Regions from separate parts of the Kosakonia radicincitans DSM 16656 genome, predicted to be linked through region 2. Evidence: predicted binding sites of a transcription regulator. Region 2 holds the regulator's gene; each other region holds the start of a gene.
The links. Region 2 encodes LexA, which represses DNA repair genes until DNA is damaged. Its sites were predicted from a motif close to TNCTGTATGTACATACAGNA; they were not measured.
Positions count from the first base shown of each region.

Region 1: the regulator LexA is predicted to act here: its motif matches at 3,010-3,029, upstream of mutH (DNA mismatch repair endonuclease MutH).
Region 3: the regulator LexA is predicted to act here: its motif matches at 5,042-5,061, upstream of umuD (translesion error-prone DNA polymerase V autoproteolytic subunit).

Region 1 covers NZ_CP018016.1:952,652-959,709, forward strand. The annotation lists gene Y71_RS04750 (NADP(H)-dependent aldo-keto reductase) at 1-815, opposite strand, end outside; gene ygdR (lipoprotein YgdR) at 945-1,163, opposite strand; gene Y71_RS04760 (TerC family protein) at 1,308-2,021, opposite strand; gene mutH (DNA mismatch repair endonuclease MutH) at 2,085-2,780, opposite strand; gene rppH (RNA pyrophosphohydrolase) at 3,462-3,992, shown strand; gene ptsP (phosphoenolpyruvate--protein phosphotransferase) at 4,005-6,251, shown strand; gene lgt (prolipoprotein diacylglyceryl transferase) at 6,438-7,058, shown strand, end outside.
Region 2 covers NZ_CP018016.1:5,443,708-5,450,765, reverse strand. The annotation lists gene ubiA (4-hydroxybenzoate octaprenyltransferase) at 1-617, shown strand, start outside; gene plsB (glycerol-3-phosphate 1-O-acyltransferase PlsB) at 721-3,144, opposite strand; gene Y71_RS26180 (diacylglycerol kinase) at 3,277-3,645, shown strand; gene lexA (transcriptional repressor LexA) at 3,754-4,368, shown strand; gene dinF (MATE family efflux transporter DinF) at 4,446-5,780, shown strand; gene Y71_RS26165 (CsbD family protein) at 5,945-6,154, shown strand; gene zur (zinc uptake transcriptional repressor Zur) at 6,259-6,774, opposite strand; gene Y71_RS26155 (conjugal transfer protein TraF) at 7,057-7,058, shown strand, end outside.
Region 3 covers NZ_CP018017.1:165,027-172,084, reverse strand. The annotation lists gene Y71_RS29095 (IS6-like element IS26 family transposase) at 1-350, shown strand, start outside; partial or broken gene Y71_RS29085 (Tn3 family transposase) at 403-2,919, shown strand; gene Y71_RS29080 (IS110 family RNA-guided transposase) at 2,943-3,965, shown strand; gene Y71_RS29070 (hypothetical protein) at 4,324-4,827, opposite strand; gene umuD (translesion error-prone DNA polymerase V autoproteolytic subunit) at 5,081-5,497, shown strand; gene umuC (translesion error-prone DNA polymerase V subunit UmuC) at 5,497-6,762, shown strand; gene Y71_RS29055 (DNA replication terminus site-binding protein) at 6,912-7,058, shown strand, end outside.

The DNA.
Region 1 (7,058 bases), 1.3 Mb from region 2:
TTTTGCGCCTGCTCACCGCTGTAACGCGTAAAGCGGCTGAACAGCGTGTTGCGCGCGCCTGCGGGTTTCGCCCCGTTGAGGTATTTCCCGGTCAGCGTGCCGAAGGCGAGGCAGGAGTAGGCCAGCAGTTCTACACCTTCATACTGGCTCACTTCCGCAAGGCCCACTTCAAAGCTGCGGTTTAGCAGACTGTACGGGTTCTGGATGGTGACAATGCGCGGCAGTTCATGCTTTTCCGCCAGATGCAGATAGCGCATCACGCCAAAGGCGGTTTCGTTCGAGACGCCGATATAACGAATTTTGCCCGCGCGCTGAAACTCAGTCAGCGCTTCCAGCGTTTCCAGCAGCGTTATGACCGGCGCGCTCTCTACCCAGCTATAACCCAGCTTGCCGAAGCAGTTAGTGGCGCGCTGCGGCCAGTGAACCTGGTAGAGATCGAGATAATCGGTTTGCAGACGTTTTAAACTTTCATCCAGCGCGCTGCGGATGTTTTTACGATCGAGCGCCTGATCCGGACGGATCCCGCTGTCATTGTTGCGGCTTGGGCCGCTGACTTTAGAGGCGATAACCAGCTTTTCGCGGTTGCCGCGTTTTGCCAGCCAGTTGCCGACATAGGTTTCGGTTAAACCCTGCGTTTCCGGGCGTGGCGGAACAGGGTACATCTCTGCGACATCAATCAGGTTGATTCCCTGGCTGACGGCGTAATCGAGCTGTGCATGGGCGTCGGCTTCGCTGTTTTGTTCACCAAACGTCATTGTGCCCAGCCCCAGGGTGCTGATTTCCAGCGAACTGTGGGGGATACGGTGATACTGCATAGCCGGCTTCCTTAAAAATACAACGTCAGTAGTCCTGACAAAGGACTATAAACATGGCAGAGGGGAAGCAAAAGGGAAAGGGAAAATTCACAAAAAGGTCAGCAGGTCACTGACCTTTAAAGATATTTCTTAGCGTTCGATAATCTGGGAGACATCATCACGGTTAATCTGCATTTTGTTGCCTTGCTGATCGCGATAGCTGACCAGCCCGGTATCATCATCAATTTCCGGCTTACCATCCGTCAGGATCATTCTGCCGTCTTTTGTTGCCATTACGTAATCGCTACTGCATCCGGAAACCGCAAAAGCTAAACCTACTGCGGAAATAATCACCGCCCATTTTTTCATCACTCAGACCCTCTCATTGCATGCGTCACACACAGTCTAGTAATAACCCGCTGTTTCGCGATGGAAAAGGGAGATTTTCTGAAAATAGCGGTTAGAGCAGGTAAGGAAGTGAAAAGCGCTTCCCCGACCGGGGAAGCGCTTTGCTTACAGTGGATTTTTTTTGTTGCGCAACAGGTTAAGCCACTCGACAGCGATAGAGAAGAACATCGCGAAGTAGATATAACCTTTCGGCACATGAATCGAAACGCTTTCGAGGATCAGCGTAAAGCCGACCAGAATCAAAAACGACAGCGCCAGCATTTTGACCGACGGATGGCGATCGACAAATTCGCCAATCGGACGCGCGGCAAACATCATCACGCCAACAGCGATCACGACGGCGGCCATCATGATGAACAGATGATCGGAGAGACCCACTGCGGTAATCACCGAATCGAGACTGAAAATGATATCCAGCAGCATGATCTGCACGATAGCGCCGAGGAAAGAGTGAACGTTAGTTTTCAGCCCTTCTTCTTCACCTTCGATCGACTCGTGGATCTCTTTGCTCGCTTTCCAGATCAGGAACAATCCGCCGAGAAAAAGGATCATGTCACGCGCCGAAACGCTGTGATCAAAAAGGGTGAATAACGGATGCGTCAGTCTTGTTACCCAGGCAATAGAAGCCAGCAGCAGCAGTCGCATCAGCATTGCCGCTGCCAGCCCAAGCCGACGGGCGTGATTACGTTGCGCGGTAGGTAACTTTGCAACAACCAGAGAGAGGAAAATAATATTATCGATCCCTAACACGATCTCCAGCAGCGTCAGCGTACCGAGCGCAAGCCAGGCGTTAGGGTCGGTGATCCATGCAAATAACATCAATAAAAGTCCTGCAAAAAAAGAAGCGCTAATTATAAGCGTCGGTGAGGCTGTGGCAAAAAATTAATAGCCGGATAGAAAAAAGTGGCGAGCCAGCAGCGAGCGGGTGAAGTTCTTTTTCAGGTAGAAACCGCGAGGTAGCGTGAGAATAGGCTCCCCATGTTCGCCAATCGCTTCCGTTAACGCTTTGCTGTTGGCGGCCTTGGGACGTAATTGCAGGACTTCGCCGTGACGGGCGGTAATACGCGTGACCTGGCCCAACACAATCAGATCCATCAACTCTTCCCAGTCCTGGCGCAACTGCTGCTCTTCTTCCTCATTGGGGCTCCAGAGCAACGGCGATCCGACACGGCGATCGGCTACCGGGATCTCGCGTGAACCCTCTATCGGGATCCATAACACGCGTTTCAGCTTGTGCCGGACATGGCTGGTTTCCCACACCACGCCGCTATTCCCGGTGAGTGGCGCGACGCAAACAAAGGTGGTTTCCAGCGGGCGGCCCTGGTTATCCACCGGAATGGTTTTTAACTCGACGCCCAGCGCGGCGAAGTCCTGTTCGGGTTTGCTTCCGGCGCTGGCGCCCAGCCATAGCTCAAGCAACACACCGATCCAGCCTTTATCCCGTTTCAGATCGCGCGGCACCGGCAGTCCCACCAATGCCGCCAGTTCGCCAAGCGAATAGCCTGCCAGGCGCTGTGCCTGAGCGAGTAACTGAGCCTCGGATTCTGGTGGCGAAGTGAAGGGAGACAACGCGAACATGTCACTAACCTTTTGATTAAAAAACAGGCAGTAGTTTTCCACTGTAGTCTGGTAGTTTACCGTTTTCAGTGGAATATAGGCAACGCAATGATTTAAAAGATAATTTATTTGTGTTTGTAATGTGTTGCGCAACAGCCTGCCAGGTTTTCCAAATCTGGTCACTGACAATGAACAGGATCTTACACCATGTTATCCACAGAAAAATGGGATAACTGATGAAAACCCTCACTACTGTTTCCATTTACAGCCTTGACGTGCGATGAAAATCGAGTTTCTGCACAAAATATGCCTAACTTATTGGCATAATCTGTGGATAAAAACGGCTCTGTTCGATCTTTCATCAGCGCCAGGATCCTAAGAGTGATGATCGTCACGTAATGCTGCAAAAAACCGGTGATAAGTCACTTAACTAAATGAATCACCGAGTTTTATTTTTTTACCCGATAAATGGGTTATTCAGACTGTTCTGGGTTTTCCCTGGGTAATTCCATACTTTTTCACAACTCTATCCACAGAAAAGGTGAATAAAACCCGTCTGAGGCAGGGGGTGATGTTTATAACTCTTATGCAAACTGTGAGTTATTCAATCGTTATCCGTTCGTATCCCTGTCATAGAGTGGTTTACCGTTTTCCGGGAGTGTGAAACAATCTCGTCATTCAGGTTTATTTTGAGGTAGTCCGGTGATTGATGACGATGGCTACCGCCCAAATGTGGGAATCGTAATCTGCAATCGACAGGGCCAGGTGATGTGGGCCAGACGCTTCGGGCAGCACTCATGGCAATTTCCCCAGGGGGGAATCAACCCAGGCGAGACCCCGGAGCAGGCGATGTACCGGGAACTGTTCGAGGAAGTGGGCTTAAGTCGTAAAGATGTTCGTATCCTTGCTTCTACCCGTAACTGGTTGCGTTACAAGTTACCGAAACGTTTGGTGCGTTGGGACACAAAGCCGGTTTGTATCGGCCAGAAACAAAAATGGTTTCTTTTGCAGTTGATTGGTAATGATGCAGAAATCAATATGCAAACCAGTAGCACTCCTGAGTTTGATGGCTGGCGTTGGGTAAGCTACTGGTATCCTGTTCGTCAGGTAGTCTCGTTTAAACGCGACGTCTACCGACGGGTGATGAAAGAGTTTGCAAGTGCGGTGTTATCGCTTCAGGAAACGCCTCCTAAGCCACAAAACGCACCTGCCTGGCGACGTAAACGAGGTTAAGCCACCCACATTATGCTCACCCGACTGCGAGAAATAGTTGAGAAAGTTGCCAGCGCGCCGCGTCTTAACGAAGCGCTGGAGATACTGGTTACCGACGTGTGTCTGGCGATGGAAACCGAAGTATGCTCGGTCTATCTTGCAGATCACGACAGGCGCTGTTTTTATCTGATGGCGACGCGCGGCTTAAAAAAGCCGCGTGGCCGCACTGTCACGCTCGCATTCGATCAGGGGATCGTGGGCCTGGTTGGCCGACTGGCGGAGCCTATCAACCTTGCCGATGCGCAGAAACATCCCAGCTTTAAATATATTCCTGCGGTAAAAGAGGAGCGTTTTCGCGCGTTTCTCGGCGTACCAATTATCCAGCGTCGTCAGTTGCTTGGCGTACTGGTTGTGCAGCAGCGTGAGCTGCGCCAGTACAATGAAAGCGAAGAGTCCTTTCTGGTCACACTGGCTACCCAGGTCGCCGGGATCCTTTCCCAGTCACAATTAAATGCCTTGTTTGGTCAGTATCGGCAGACTCGTATTCGCGCGCTGCCTGCTTCGCCGGGGGTTGCCATTGCCGAAGGTTGGATGGATCAAACCCTGCCGTTGATGGAGCAGGTTTATCCGGCATCGACGCTGGATACCTCGCTTGAGCGTGAAAGGCTGACCAGCGCGCTGGAAGAGGCTGCCAACGAATTCCGCCGTTACAGCAAGCGTTTTTCCGCCGGTGCGCAAAAAGAGACGGCGGCGATTTTCGATCTCTATTCCCACCTGCTCTCCGATGCGCGTTTGCGCCGTGAGCTGTTCGAAGAAGTGGACAGAGGCGTGGTGGCCGAATGGGCGGTGAAAACGGTGATTGAAAGTTTCGCCGAACAGTTTGCCGCGCTCAGCGATGGTTATCTGAAAGAACGGGCCGGCGATCTCCGGACCCTCGGCCAGCGTCTGCTGTTCCACCTTGATGACAATATTCAGGGGCCGAATACCTGGCCGGAGCGCTTTGTGCTGGTCGCCGATGAGCTTTCGGCGACAACGCTGGCAGAGTTGCCGCACGATCGGCTGGTGGGCGTAGTGGTGCGCGACGGTGCCGCCAACTCTCATGCCGCGATCATGGTGCGCGCGCTTGGCATTCCGACGGTGATGGGGGCGGATATCCAGCCTTCTGCGCTGCATCGCCGTACGCTGATTGTCGATGGTTACCGCGGCGAATTGCTGGTGGATCCGGAACCGGTTCTGCTACAGGAATACCAGCGTCTCATCACTGAGGAAAATGAGCTCAGCCGTCTCGCCGAAGATGATGTCAATCTGGCGGCGCAGCTTAAAAGCGGCGAGCGGGTGAAAGTGATGCTGAATGCTGGCTTAAGCCCGGAGCATGAAGAGAAACTCGGCAGCCGCATCGACGGTATCGGGCTGTACCGCACTGAAATTCCCTTTATGCTGCAAAGCGGCTTTCCGTCGGAAGAGGAGCAGGTGGCGCAATATCAGGGCATGCTGCAAATGTTCAACGACAAGCCGGTAACGCTGCGTACGCTGGATATTGGCGCCGATAAACAACTGCCCTATATGCCCATCAGCGAGGAAAATCCCTGTCTTGGCTGGCGAGGCATTCGTATTACGCTCGATCAGCCGGAAATTTTCCTCGTGCAGGTGCGCGCCATGCTGCGCGCTAATGCGGCGACCGGCAACCTCAGTATTCTGCTGCCGATGATCACCAGCATTGACGAGGTGGATGAGGCAAAACGGCTCATTGAACGCGCCGGACGTGAAGTCGAAGAGATGATCGGCTACGCCATTCCACGCCCGCGTATTGGCGTGATGCTGGAAGTGCCCTCAATGGTGTTTATGTTGTCGCATCTGGCAAGCCGCGTTGATTTTATCTCCATCGGCACTAACGATCTGACACAGTATATTCTGGCGGTGGATCGCAACAATACCCGCGTAGCGACAATGTATGACAGTCTGCATCCGGCCGTGCTGCGTGCGCTGTCGATGGTGGCTACTGAGGCGGAACGGTTAGGCATCGACCTTTGCCTGTGCGGTGAAATGGCCGGGGATCCGATGTGTGTCGCCGTGCTGATAGGCCTTGGTTATCGCCATTTGTCGATGAATGGGCGTTCGGTCGCGCGCATCAAATATTTGCTGCGGCGTATTGATGCTGAAGAGGCGCAGGTGCTGGCAAATCGCACGCTTGAGGCGCAATTAACTGCCGAAGTTCGCCATCAGATTGCCGCTTTTATGGAGCGGCGCGGGTTGGGCGGCCTGATCCGCGGCGGGATTTAAGCGTCTGCTTGTTCAGAGGTAAAATAAGCGCGTGGCTGTTTGACTATACATATCTTTTACAACTTCGGCGCAACTCATGCATCCCCCTTATGCTATGATTCGCCCCTTTGGAGCGGCCGCCGGTTGCGACCGCATATGTAAACCGCTGTCCACTTTCGGCGGAAGAACAACAAGTTGTGGTGACAGATGAACAGTGGCTATCTGCGTTTTCCCGATTTTGATCCGGTGATTTTTTCCATTGGACCCGTCTCCCTGCACTGGTACGGGTTGATGTACCTCGTAGGGTTCGTTTTTGCAATGTGGCTGGCTACGCGTCGGGCGAACCGTCCGGGCAGCGGCTGGACGAAAAACGAAGTGGAAAATCTGCTCTATGCAGGTTTCCTGGGGGTATTTCTGGGGGGCCGCCTCGGCTACGTGTTGTTCTACAATTTCCCTCTATTCCTTGCCGATCCGCTCTATCTGTTCCGCGTGTGGGATGGCGGTATGTCCTTCCACGGCGGCCTGATTGGCGTTATCGTCGTGATGGTGATTTTCGCGCGTCGTACTAAACGCAGCTTCTTCCAGGTCTCTGATTTTATTGCGCCGCTGATCCCATTTGGTCTGGGGGCCGGACGTCTGGGCAACTTTATCAATGGTGAATTATGGGGCCGCGTTGATCCCTCATTCCCTTTTACTATGTTGTTCCCCGGCTCGCGTGCGGAAGATGTCGCGTTGCTGCCAGCGCATCCGGAATGGCAGTCGATTTTTGATACATACGGCGTGCTGCCACGTCATATGTCACAGCTCTATGAGCTGGCGCTGGAAGGC
Region 2 (7,058 bases):
CGCTGCCCAGCGGCGCGGTCACGGAAAATGAAGCGCGGGTGTTGTTTGTTGTTCTGGTGCTGCTGGCCTTTGCGCTGGTGCTGACGCTGAATATGATGACCATCCTGCTGTCGGTGGCGGCGCTGGCGCTGGCGTGGGTTTATCCGTTTATGAAGCGCTACACGCATCTGCCGCAGGTGGTGCTCGGCGCGGCATTTGGCTGGTCAATTCCGATGGCGTTTGCAGCTGTAAGCGAATCTGTACCGCTAAGCTGCTGGACCATGTTTTTCGCCAATATTCTGTGGGCGGTGGCCTACGATACCCAGTACGCTATGGTTGATCGCGATGATGATGTGAAGATTGGCATCAAGTCGACGGCGATTTTGTTTGGTCGCTACGACAAGCTAATTATTGGTATTTTGCAGGTTGCCGTGCTGGCGCTGATGGCGTCCATTGGCTGGCTGAACGGGCTGGGCTGGGCGTATTACGCTGCGGTACTGGTGGCGGGCGTGCTGTTTGTTTATCAACAGATATTGATTGCGGGGCGCGAACGCGACGCCTGTTTTAAAGCTTTTATGAATAACAACTACGTGGGGCTGGTGCTGTTTTTAGGGCTGGCTTTTAGTTACCTGCACTGAATCTAAAAACTGCCGGACGCGGCTGCATGTTATCCGGCCTGCGGGGTTCTCTCATCCCACAGGCCGGATAAGCGCAAGCGACATCCGGCGGATACGTCCCGGCTTACACTTCCGCTTGCGTCGCGCTTTCAATCGTCAGACGCACATCCGACGTTATCAAGTCTGCCAGCATCTGGTAAACGCCCAGCGTTCGCGTCGGGTCTGCATCGCCGCTGTCGCTGATATACCCTTCATCACGCAGCGTTAACACCAGCGTGGAGAATACCGCTTTGTCGAAGAATTCCGGCGCGTTGATACCATGCAGCACAGACAGACGTTGCGCCAGCGTGCGGCTCTCTTTTTCCAGCGTGCTGCGGTTCATTGACGGCGTGTTGCCAAGCAGCCAGAAGGTGATGGCATAGCGCTGTAACGTCTCGCGCGCACCGGCGGCCAGCAGTTGCAGCGTCCGCGAATGGGCCGGGTTGATGCTCAGGAGATCGTCTTTGACAGTAATTAAGCCCTGGCGCAGCAGCTCTTGCGTCAGGTTTTCCAGCACTTCCGCCAGCTCGGCTTTTTCCCAGCGCAGGAACAGCTCGGCTTTCAGCAGCGGATAGAGCAGCTCAACGTGGCGCAGAATATCGCTACGGGAGATGGCGCGATGCTGGGTCACGATCGCCGCCATCAGCGACGGCAGCATCAGCATGTGGGCAATGTTGTTGCGGTAATAGGTCATCAATACTGCCTGTTCGCGCGGCAGAATAATGATATCGCCGATGGTGTCTTTCTCGACTTCGAACTTATTCATCTGCAACGCGTGGTCGATAAGCGCGTCCGCGCTGGCGGCAGGCGTTGTTGAATCCGGCGAGTAAGGCACATTGCGCATCAGTTCGAGGTAGCAACTGAGTTGTTCGGTTAACTGCTCGCGCGTCAATGAACGCTGGCGCGATGCCAGCAGCGCCGTACAGCACAGGTTCATGGCGTTGGCCGCACCGGCATTGTTAATGCGAACCATCAAATCGGCGGCAATGTTATTTACCGTCGGCGTCAGCCATGCCGGGCGAATCGCTTCGATGGGATCGATAGATTCGCGCCACTCCGGAACATGGTGATTCAGGTAGTTCATCAGCGGAATGGGTTCACCGAAGTTCACATAACCTTGCCCCAGATTGCGCAGCTTGCTCAGCCCGCGCACCATCTGCACCAGGCTCTCTTTCTCTTTGGTTGCGCCGCGCAGCTCTTTCGCATAGGTGCCCACCTCCATCACATGCTCATAACCGATATAAATCGGTACCAGCGTGATTGGGCGCGTACCGCCGCGCAGCATCGCCTGGATGGTCATCGACAGCGTACCGGTTTTCGGGTCCAGCAAACGGCCGGTACGTGAACGACCACCCTCGACGAAATACTCAACCGAATAACCGCGGCTGAACAGTTCGCCCAGATATTCGCGGAACACAGTGGAGTAGAGTTTGTTGCCTTTAAAGGTACGGCGAATAAAGAAGGCGCCCAGGCGGCGGAAAATCGGCCCGGCGGGCCAGAAGTTCAGGTTGATGCCTGCGGCAATGTGCGGCGGCACCAGCCCCTGGTGATAGAGCACATATGAGAGCAGCAGATAGTCCATATGGCTGCGATGGCAGGGCACATAGACAATCTCATGGCCGTCGTGCGCAAGCTGGCGCACGCGTTCGGCGTTGTGCACGTTGATCCCCTGATAGAGACGGTTCCAGGTAAAGCCGAGGATACGGTCGGTCAGACGGATCATTTCGTACGAGAAGTTGGCGGCAATCTCTTCCATCAGCGCGATAGCGTTTTGCTGCGCTTTGTCGTGAGAGATTTTTTTGCTGCGCGCTTCGTCTTCGACCGCACGGGCAATCGCTTTAGAAGAGAGCAGCTTATTGAACAGATCCTGACGCGCCGGCAGACGCGGCCCAACGGCGGCCAGACGCTGTCGCGCGAAATGCATACGCGCCACACGCGCCAGTTTCTGCGCGATAATTTTATCGGTGCCGTGCTCGGTCGCCATGCGGCGCAGGGAGACGGGCGGCGAGAAGCGCACAAAGCTATCGCGGCCAAGCCAGGAGATCGCGAAGAATTTCTGGATGCCGTTCAGCATGCGCAGCGGCGGATTAATCTCGCCTTTTTCACGCCCCGGAGAGCGGCCAAACATCACCGATACCGGCACCATTTGCACATCCAGATCCGGATGGCTGCGGTGTAAATCCAGGTAGTCGTGGAACAGTTTGATGGACTCTTCTTTTGGCGTGTAATAGGTAAACACGCGCGGCCCGCCATGAATAAACACGAAACGCGGCAGTAATACGCCGTCGATTTCCAGGGGTTCCAGGGGATCGGGCAGTTCGTGCGCCAGACACTGAGCACGCAACGTCATCAAATCTGCCTTAGAGTTATAAGGCAGCACGTACATAATAGGACGTGAAGTATCGAGACCCAGTTCCTGTGCAGGTTCTGCAGGTATCGATTTACTTTTTACCAGTACACTTAATGGTAAATTCAGTAATTTGTAGTAAATTCGTGGCCAACCGGACATAAAAGATGAAAAGCCTCTGGTTAATAATAGTGCCATTGCGCCGCAAGAATATCAGAAAGCGCACGTAATTTCTGTTGTACCTCAGTACGCTGATGTAGACATTGACGTTTATTACATAAAAAGGTTCTTTTCATGGCCAATAATACCACCGGAATTACCCGAATCATTAAAGCAGCAGGTTACTCATGGAAGGGCGTTCGCGCTGCATGGATCAATGAAGCCGCCTTCCGTCAGGAGCTGGTAGCCGTTGTTTTAGCTATCATTATTGCTTGCTGGCTGGACATTGACACGGTCACACGGGTATTGCTGATTAGCTCGGTGTCGCTAGTAATGATTGTTGAAATCCTAAATAGTGCAATTGAAGCTGTCGTAGACCGAATTGGTTCTGAATTTCACGAACTTTCCGGTCGGGCGAAGGATATGGGATCGGCGGCAGTGCTGATGTCGATCCTGCTGGCGCTGTTTACCTGGATCTCGCTTCTTTGGTCGCATTTTCGATAACGCTTCCAGAAATCAATAACTCCCTGGTTTTTTGCTTAAATTTGGTTCCAAAATCGCCTTTGACTGTATATACTCACAGCATAACTGTATATACACCCAGGGGGCGGGATGAAAGCATTAACGGCCAGGCAGCAAGAGGTGTTCGATCTCATCCGCGATCGCATCACCCAAACCGGTATGCCACCAACGCGTGCGGAAATCGCACAGCAATTGGGGTTCCGTTCCCCAAATGCGGCTGAAGAACACCTGAAAGCGCTTGCGCGCAAAGGGGTTATCGAAATCGTCTCCGGCGCATCGCGTGGTTTGCGTCTGCTGCTGGAAGAAGAAGAGGATATCGGTTTACCGCTGATTGGCCGCGTTGCTGCGGGTGAACCGCTGCTGGCGCAACAGCATATCGAGGGTCACTATCAGGTCGATCCCGATCTCTTCAAGCCTCACGCGGATTTCCTGCTGCGCGTCAGCGGTATGTCGATGAAAGACATCGGTATTATGGACGGCGACCTGCTCGCAGTGCATAAAACGCAGGACGTGCGTAACGGCCAGGTGGTCGTCGCACGTATTGATGATGAAGTTACCGTGAAACGTCTGAAAAAACAGGGTAACACCGTCGAACTGCTGCCGGAAAACAGCGAGTTTTCCCCGATCGTCGTCGATCTGCGCGATCAAAACTTCACCATTGAAGGGCTGGCGGTTGGCGTCATCCGTAATGGTACATGGCTCTAACGCCTGTTCTTTTCGCAGCGACACAGAATACCGTGGCGCTGCGTAATACACTTTTCCCCCATTGATTCGACACTGCCATGCCGTTGCTGAATGCATCTGACAGAGCACTGTGGCGGCTTGCGCTGCCCATGATCTTCTCCAATATCACTGTTCCGTTACTGGGACTGGTGGATACCGCCGTGGTCGGGCACCTGGATAGCCCTGTTTACCTCGGCGGCGTGGCGATTGGCGCAACGGCTACCAGCTTTTTGTTTATGCTGCTGCTGTTTTTGCGGATGAGCACAACCGGTCTTACGGCACAGGCGTTTGGCGCGAAAAACGCACCTGCGCTGGCGCGCGCGCTGGTACAACCGCTGCTACTGGCGCTGTTGGCTGGCGGGGGAATTATGTTGCTGCGTACGCCGCTCATCGATCTAGCGCTGCACATCACCGGTGGGAGCGAAGCCGTGCTGGAACAAGCGCGGCGCTTTCTTAATATCCGCTGGCTGAGTGCGCCAGCGTCGTTGGGAAATCTGGTATTACTCGGCTGGTTGCTGGGCGTGCAGTATGCCCGTGCTCCGGTGATCCTGCTGGTGGTAGGGAACCTCCTCAACATTGTTCTCGACCTGTGGCTGGTGATGGGTCTGCACATGAATGTGCAGGGGGCAGCGCTCGCCACCGTTGTGGCTGAGTATGCGACTTTCGCCATCGGTCTGCTGATGGTGCACCGCGTGTTGGTGATGCGCGGCATCACCCTGCCAGCGCTGAAAAATGCCTGGCGCGGCGGTATGCGGCGCTTATTAGCGCTTAACCGCGATATCATGCTGCGCTCGCTGCTCTTGCAGCTCTGCTTTGGCTCAATCACCGTACTGGGCGCGCGTCTTGGTGGCGAGACAGTCGCCGCTAACGCGGTGCTGATGATGTTTCTCACCTTTACAGCGTATGCGCTGGATGGTTTTGCCTACGCGGTCGAAGCGCATTCCGGGCAGGCCTACGGCGCGCGCGACGGCAGTCAATTGATGGAAGTCTGGCGAGCGGCGTGCCGCCAGGCCGGGCTGGTGGCGCTGTTCTTTGCGGCGATTTATGCGCTGGCAGGCGACAACATTATTGCCTTGCTGACTTCGCTTCCTGCCTTGCAGACGCTCGCCGGGCATTACCTATTCTGGCAAGTGATTCTGCCGCTGGTGGGCGTGTGGTGTTACTTGCTGGATGGCATGTTTGTTGGCGCCACGCGCGCAGCGGAGATGCGTAACAGTATGGCGATTGCCGCTGCCGGGTTTGCTGTCACGCTGCTGACGGTTCCGGTGTTGGGGAATCACGGTTTATGGCTATCGCTGACCGTCTTTCTCGCCCTGCGCGGGCTTACGCTTGCCTGGCTGTGGCGTCGCCACTGGCGTAATGGCAGCTGGTTTTCCGACGCGAATCCTTCCTGATATTGCCAGGCTTTTGCCTGTTCCCTCGTCTCGCTTATGCTGTTTTTAATCATCTCGACGGTTAAAGATTCCGAATAAAAATCGATTGCCGGAATCCTTAACTACAATAATCAGTACGTTCAGCAGAACGAATACATATTTAACCGAACGATAAGGAGTCAACGATGAATAAAGACGAAGTCGGCGGTAACTGGAAACAGTTCAAAGGCACTGTTAAAGAAAAATGGGGCAAACTGACCGATGATGATATGACCATCATCGAAGGTAAACGTGACCAGCTGGTAGGTAAAATCCAGGAGCGTTACGGTTATGCCAAAGACCAGGCGGAGAAAGAAGTTACAGATTGGGAAACGCGTAACGACTACCGCTGGTAGCCTGCACATCTCCTCATTGTGCTAACCCTCTAAGGCTACCCTGCCCGAAGGTACAAGGATGTACCACCCCTCCAGCTGTTTTATCTATCGTCCCGCTCAAAAGATTAACGTGGCTTTTTCTTCACCTGCACGGTGTGGTCGTGGTGGCAATGGTCGTGATGACGGCAGGACTCCACTTCGACACAGTCTGCACATAAGCCGTGAGCTTCAATGACATTATGTCGCAGAGCAAAGCCCATCTTTGCCGCCAGCGCATGCATAATATCTTCCACGCCTTCCGCCTGCTCTTCTTTTACCGAACCACAGCGATCGCAGATAAACATCGCGGATGTGTGCGTCGGCTGGTCAAAAAGGTGGCACAGCACGTAGCTGTTTGTTGATTCGACTTTATGTACGAACCCTTGTTCCAGCAGGAAATCAAGAGCGCGATACACCGTCGGCGGCTTGGCCTGCGGTTCGCTTTCACGCAGCAGATCGAGCAGATCGTACGCGCTGATGGCACTTTGTTGCAGGCTGAGTAATCTCAACACTTCAAGACGCTGGGGAGTCAGGCGCACGTTGCGCTGCACGCACAGCTTTTCAGCCTGCGCTAACATCTCTTGCGAAGTGGTCTTATCCATAGGCGCTCTCCGGTTGGGGAAATACAAGCCATACACTTTACCATGTCCTGTCGAAAACGCCGAGATCGTGGCCAGCAATCTCCATTTCTCTGGATCGCTTCCCGAAATGGATTCCGTCATCTATAAATAGTGATGGTCATCACTTAAAACAATAATCTCCGGGTACTTACGGGTATTCCGGCAATTTAGCTTCATTTTCTTACGTTATTCACAGCAATAGTGCATTCCTGTTTGTGCGAATACTTACAGGCTTAAAACTCATCTGGCTACGAGACGCATACTGT
Region 3 (7,058 bases), on a different replicon from region 2:
TGGGTAAAATCCTCAACAACGTGAAGAAGTGGCAGATCCCGCGATTCATCAACACGGATAAAGCGCCCGCCTATGGTCGCGCGCTTGCTCTGCTCAAACGCGAAGGCCGGTGCCCGTCTGACGTTGAACACCGACAGATTAAGTACCGGAACAACGTGATTGAATGCGATCATGGCAAACTGAAACGGATAATCGACGCCACGCTGGGATTTAAATCCATGAAGACGGCTTACGCCACCATCAAAGGTATTGAGGTGATGCGTGCACTACGCAAAGGCCAGGCCTCAGCATTTTATTATGGTGATCCCCTGGGCGAATTGCGCCTGGTAAGCAGAGTTTTTGAAATGTAAGGCCTTTGAATAAGACAAAAGGCTGCCTCATCGCTAACTTTGCAACAGTGCCGATAAAATCGTATTTCAGACTCTGAATGCCCCGTTAACTCCGGCTCACAGGGATGCCCTGGATCGTTTACTTGAGTCATCGGATAATCAGTCTTCCAGGCTGACATGGCTTCTGCAACCGCCGGGTAAAATCAATGGTAAGAACGTGCTGCAACATCTTGATCGGCTCAGCAGCGTTGAATCGCTGGCATTACCGGAAGGTATAGATCGTACCATTCACCAGAACCGGTTGCTGAAACTGGCGCGGGAAGGCCGGAAGATGAGTAGCCGTGATTTGACCCGATTTTCAGCAACCCGGCGTCATGCGATCCTGGTGTGCGTGCTGGAAGAAGCCAGAGCCACACTGACAGACGAAGTGATTGAGTTGCATGAGCGAATGCTGAACAGCCTTTTCAGCAAAGCCAAAAGAACACAGGCAGAGCGCCTTCAGCAGACCGGAAAGCTGATCCAGTCAAAACTGAGGCAGTACATCGATGTCGGTCAGGCGCTGTCTGATGCCCGCGATTCCGGTGACGATCCATGGCTCGCAATAGAAAATATACTCCCATGGCCTGAATTTGTCGCCAGTCTGGAGGAAACACGCCATCTCGCCAGAAAAAATAATTTTGACCCGCTGCATATTATTACCGAGAAATACAGCATATTACGGAAATATGCCCCACGCATGTTATCCACTTTACAGTTAGTCGCAACCCCGGCAGCGCAACCTCTGGCTGATGCGCTGGTTGTGATCAAGGATATGTACCTGAAGCACTCACGTAAAGTTCCGGCGACTGCGCCGCTTGAGTTTGTCCCTGAAAGCTGGCACAGGGTGGTGATTACACCTGCGGGTATTGATCGGCAGTATTATGAATTTTGTGCGCTCAGCGAGCTTAAGGGAGCGTTGCGCTCCGGGGACATCTGGGTTAAAGGCTCACGGCGCTACAAAAATTTTGATGATTACCTCATTCCCGAAAAGGACTTTGACAAACTCACTCCGGCGCTGCCACTGCCCGTATCTGCTGATTACCATGAGTACATTACCAGCCGTATGACCCTGCTTCAGTCCAGACTTGAAGAGGTCAATGCCATGGCAGCCCTTGGTGAACTGCCCGATGTGGAAATTTCCGACAGGGGCGTAAAAGTCTCTCCGCTGGATAACTGCGTACCGGCGCAGGTTTCACCGCTGGCAGAGCTGGTTTACAGCATGCTACCGCGCCCTAAAATCACGGAAATTCTCGATGAGGTAAACGGCTGGACGACGTTTACCCGACATTTTTCGCATATAAAAAATGACATTACCCGTCCCGATACCCGCCTGCTTCTCACCACCATTCTTGCGGATGGCATCAATCTTGGCCTGACAAAAATGGCAGAAGCCTGCCCCGGGAGTACCAAATCATCACTTGAAGATATTCAGGCATGGTACATCCGCGACGAAACCTATTCAGCCGCCCTTGCAGAACTGGTAAACGCGCAGGGGAAAAGGCCGCTGGCGGCATTCTGGGGAGACGGGACAACATCATCATCAGATGGACAGAATTTCAGAACAGGCAGCACTGGCCGCTACGCAGGACAGGTTAACCCGAAATATGGGCAGGAGCCCGGACGACAGTTTTATACCCATATTTCGGATCAATACAGCCCGTTTTACACCTGCATAATAAGTCGGGTCAGGGATTCAACCCATGTTCTCGATGGCTTGCTGTACCACGAAAGTGACCTGAAAATCAGGGAGCATTACACCGATACCGCGGGTTTCACCGATCATGTCTTTGCCCTGATGCATCTGCTGGGATTTGCGTTCTGTCCGCGAATCAGGGATCTCCATGACAAGAAGCTGTTTATCAAAGGGAAAGCAGACCAGTACCCGGCGCTTCAGTCACTGATATCAACGACCAGCCTGAACCTGAAAGAGATCGAAATTCACTGGCGTGAAGTGTTGCGTCTGGCAACCTCGATAAAGCAGGGAACAGTGACGGCATCCCTGATGCTGAAAAAGCTTGCCAGCTACTCAAAGCAAAATGGACTTGCCAAAGCACTGAGAGAAATTGGCCGTATTGAACGAACGCTGTTTATGATCGACTGGTTCCGCGATCCGGCACTTCGTCGGCGGGTCCAGGCGGGACTGAATAAAGGAGAAGCCCGTAACGCGCTGGCGCGCGCGGTATTCCTGCACCGTCTGGGTGAAATCAGGGATCGTAAACCGGAAAATCAGAGCTATCGCGCCAGTGGACTGACGCTGCTGACGGCAGCTATCTCGCTGTGGAATACCGTCTATATGGAAAGAGCGGTCGATGCCCTGAAGCGTAAAGGGGTGAAGATCAACGATCAATTGCTGTCGCATTTGTCCCCGCTAGGCTGGGAGCATATCAATCTGACAGGCGATTATATCTGGAAAAGCAACCGGATACCGGCTTCCGGTAAGTTTCGTCGGTTGAGACCCGCTAAAGTCGAAAGGTCAAAAAATAGCCTTAACGAATGGAAGGGACTTCCCCTGATTATGCGCCTGATTAACTCTTGTGCAATCATGGGGTAAACACAACCCCGGAGGGATTCGTTATGACCATTACTACTGTCGGTATCGATCTTGCTAAAAATGTGTTCGCTGTTCATTGCGTTGACCAGAATGGCAAAACCGTTCTGGTTAAATCCAGAGTAACCCGCGCAGCTCTTCCCGGGCTGATTGCTGGTTTGCCGCCCTGTGTTATCGGGATGGAGGCGTGCTCCGGGGCTCATTACTGGGCAAGACTGTTTCGGCAGTATGGTCATGAGCCGCGTCTGATGGCCGCTAAATTTGTATCGCCTTACCGCATGGCTGGTAAATCAGGGAAAAATGATGCAGCTGATGCTCAGGCTATCTGCGAGGCGGTTCGTCGCCCACATATGCGGTTTGTGCCGGTTAAGGATGAGAGCCAGCAGGCAATGCAGTGTCTGCATCGTACCCGACAGGGTTTTATCGAAGAGAAAACAGCAACATATAATCGTCTCCGGGGGTTGATATCTGAATTCGGCGTTATCGCCCCACAAAGTACAGATGCCCTGCGCCACATAGTTTTTGAGCAGAAGAATTCTTTACCACTTCAGGTTCAGCAATGTGTTGATGATTTGCTGGAGCACGTTGCTCGCATTGAAGATAACATCGCTGAATATGACCGAATTTTGTCCCGCATGGCCAAAACAGATCATCGCAGTCAGCGGCTGATGGAATTGAAGGGCGTTGGCCCCACAACGGCCTGTGCGCTGGTCGCCAGTATCGGTAATGCACATGATTTTAAGAATGGGCGCCAGCTGGCAGCCTGGCTGGGACTGACACCATCGCAGTACAGCAGCGGCGGAAAGTCGAAGCTTGGCAGGATAACGAAAGCTGGCGATTCGTATCTGAGAACACTTCTGGTTCAGGGTGCCCGCTCGGTACTGATCGGGGCGGAGAAAAGGACTGATTTATTCAGTCGTTGGGTCTGCTCACTGGTCGAACGCAGAGGATACTGGCGCGCTGTTGTTGCCATCGCTGCCAAAAATGCAAGACTGTGCTGGGCATCATTGCATTACGGTGATGATTTCAGGTTGTACTCAGCCAGCTAAAGTACAAAGCTGTATGACCATCTGTTCTGCAACTCGTTGATGATAAAGGGTTAGACCCCGTGAGGTATATCTGCTTATTGTACAGGGCAAGTGTACCCGACTAACGAACTAGAGCCTCACGAGCGTCTTTCATCAGGGTCCGAATCGATGACGATTCATCATGACCGTTTATAGTACCGCAGTCTCTCCCCTTTATTTTTTTACTATAGTGCAGACAGAAACCGTAAACACCGGCGTTGACATGCCGGGGAAGCCCTTATAGTACAATAATTTTCGATATCCAAACTGACCCCAAGTAAGGACGGTCGCGCCTGTGGTGGTTTTATCTCCGTGGAGCGCCTGGCCCCGGCCATAATTGTTAGTTCGATACCCCATGAGTCACGCCTCCGGGTATTGCCAGAAAGTCGGGGGCTTCAGCCATACCTTTGCGCGATAACAGCACTAATCTGTCCTGCGGGGTCGAGACAATTTCATCCCCGTTATCCAGTACGCTGCCCACCAGCGCGAGCCCTTTCTCGAAGTGTGTAGCTTTCTGGCCAGCGCTTGAAACAATCCGTGCAGATGAACCATCGGTATAAGTGACTGCATCACCCTCCACTGCGATTTTGACCATTTGACCGTTGCCTAGATCCATAACCCTGGCGCTATCAACAGCGGTTACGACACCACCTCGCGCAGTCAGGCTTCCCTCGACCGCAACACGCCAGATTGCTGTTACCGGGTGTTGGCGATCCCTTTCAGCGTTCTGCTCAATAATTTGTCGAGCATCCACATCCATTGCGGCCAGATCAGCGTCAGAGAAAGGGGATTTGTCAAAGTCGGCCAGCATTTGTTGAGTTGCTTCATTTGTAAACTGCTTCATCGTTATTACTCCTTATAAAATGTACGGATAAATTCCGAATTGTATACGAAGTAAGCACGAGTAAATTCTGAAAATGAACTGAGGAATCATATGGTTGCAATTTGTTATGTGCAGTTACCCACTTCTGGACAAGTGATAAGAAAAACCTGAAGAGTGATAGCGGAAAATAACTTTCGGAAAAGGAGGTGCGAAAATTCCTGGCTCCTGTCTATAATACTGTATGGATATACAGCACCACGAAGAGCAGAGCATTATGAAACTTATCCCAGTGACACAACAATCACCAGGCCAATTCCCGTTGTTCGTTGAGCCTGTCAGCGCAGGTTTCCCTTCAGTCGCTTCCGATTATGTTGATGAATTTATTGATCTAAATACTCACCTCATCAAACATCCATCTGCAACCTACTTCTTACGAGTAACAGGTTCATCGATGGTAGAGGCACGTATTCACGAAGGCGATCTGGTCATCGTGGATAGCTCACTTGAGGCGAAAGAGGGGGATATTGTGATTGCGACCGTTGATGGTGATTTCACCATTAAGCGGTTGCAGCTAAGCCCGGCTCCCGCGCTACTGCCAATGAATAGCCGGATGTCACCGATCTATCTGAAAGAAGGCGAAGAACTGGCCATTTTTGGCGTGGTGACCTTCATCGTGTACAAGGCCTTGTGATGTTCTGCCTGGTGGATTGCAACTCATTTTACGCCTCCTGCGAGAGAGTCTTTCGGCCCGATCTGGTGAACAAGCCAATTGTATGCCTTTCGAACAATGATGGCATGGTCGTGGCACGTTCAGCGGAAGCTAAAAAATTAGGTATCCAGAATGGTGACGTGTACTTCCAGAAGAAAGCATTCTTTGAAGCTAACGGTGTACATGTTTTCAGTTCTAACTATGCCTTGTACGCGGAGATCTCCCGTAGGGTGTGTGAGACATTATTTAAATTCTCCAGTAATACTGAGGTCTACAGTATTGATGAAGTTTTCCTTTCGTTTGAAGGAATGCAGAAAAATTATAATTTTGATGACTATGGAAGAGAAATAAAGAAAACCGTATTAAAGAGCACCCATATACCCGTGGGGGTGGGCATATCGACAACTAAAACTTTGGCAAAACTAGCAAATAAAGCTGCAAAAACATGGACTAAAACAGGCGGAGTGGTTGATCTCAGCAGTCCAGAAAGACAACGTAAATTATTGCCATATATTGACGTAAGCGATGTCTGGGGGGTGGGCCGGAGATATGCCACCAGACTGAACAGCATGGGCATCAGGACTGCTCTCGATCTGGCCAATGCGCCAACATCGCTTATCCGTAACACATTTGGAGTCGTACTGGAGCGAACGCAGCGCGAATTGAATGGCGAGTCCTGCATAGCCCTGGAAGAGGTGAGGAAGGTTAAGCAGCAGATCATCAGCTCGCGTTCATTCGGCCAGAAAATAGAGCACTACGAAGCAATGCACCAGGCGGTGTGTGAGTATGCCGAACGTGCAGGCGAGAAGCTGCGCGAAGAGAAGCAATACTGTCGCTGCATAACGGTTTTTATTGGCACAAGTTACTATTCGAAAACGGCCCCTTACAGTGGCCAGCAGACAGTCAAGCTGGAAAACCCCACCGCCGATACCCGGGAAATCATTGCGGCTGCGGTCGCAGGGCTCCGGCATATCTGGCAGGAGGGATACCGATACCATAAAGCCGGAGTGATGCTATCTGACTTTTATGATAGCGCCACCAGCCAGCTCGATTTGTTTGGTGAGAACCGACTCTTTGCCAATGGTGAAGCGTTGATGGGCGTGATGGATAGAATTAACCGGTCAGGTCGGGGGAAATTATGGTTTGCGGGCCAGGGCATCGACAAAGACTGGACGATGCGGCGGGAGTTATTGTCACCATCCTATCTCACTAACATTAATGAAATCCCTCGCGTCAGGATTGGCTAATCAGCAGTGAAAACTTCATTCGTCATCGATAAAATTCGTCTGTAAACAAAACGAACTTGATATACTCGGTTTCGCTTGTTATGAGTATGTATGTACATACAGTCCTCCGTGCAGCGGAGGGAGTTTAGAGCCCTTTTTCGGGGATAGAAATGAATATCTCAACAACTTTCCAGACGCTGGAGAGCGAGATCACACAACTTCGTGGAGTGCTGGGTTCCCGGCTTCCGCTCAAGGCGAGTGTCTGCGTCCTGCCAGCCGTTGCTGATGGCGAAGAAGATATGGCCATCGAACACATC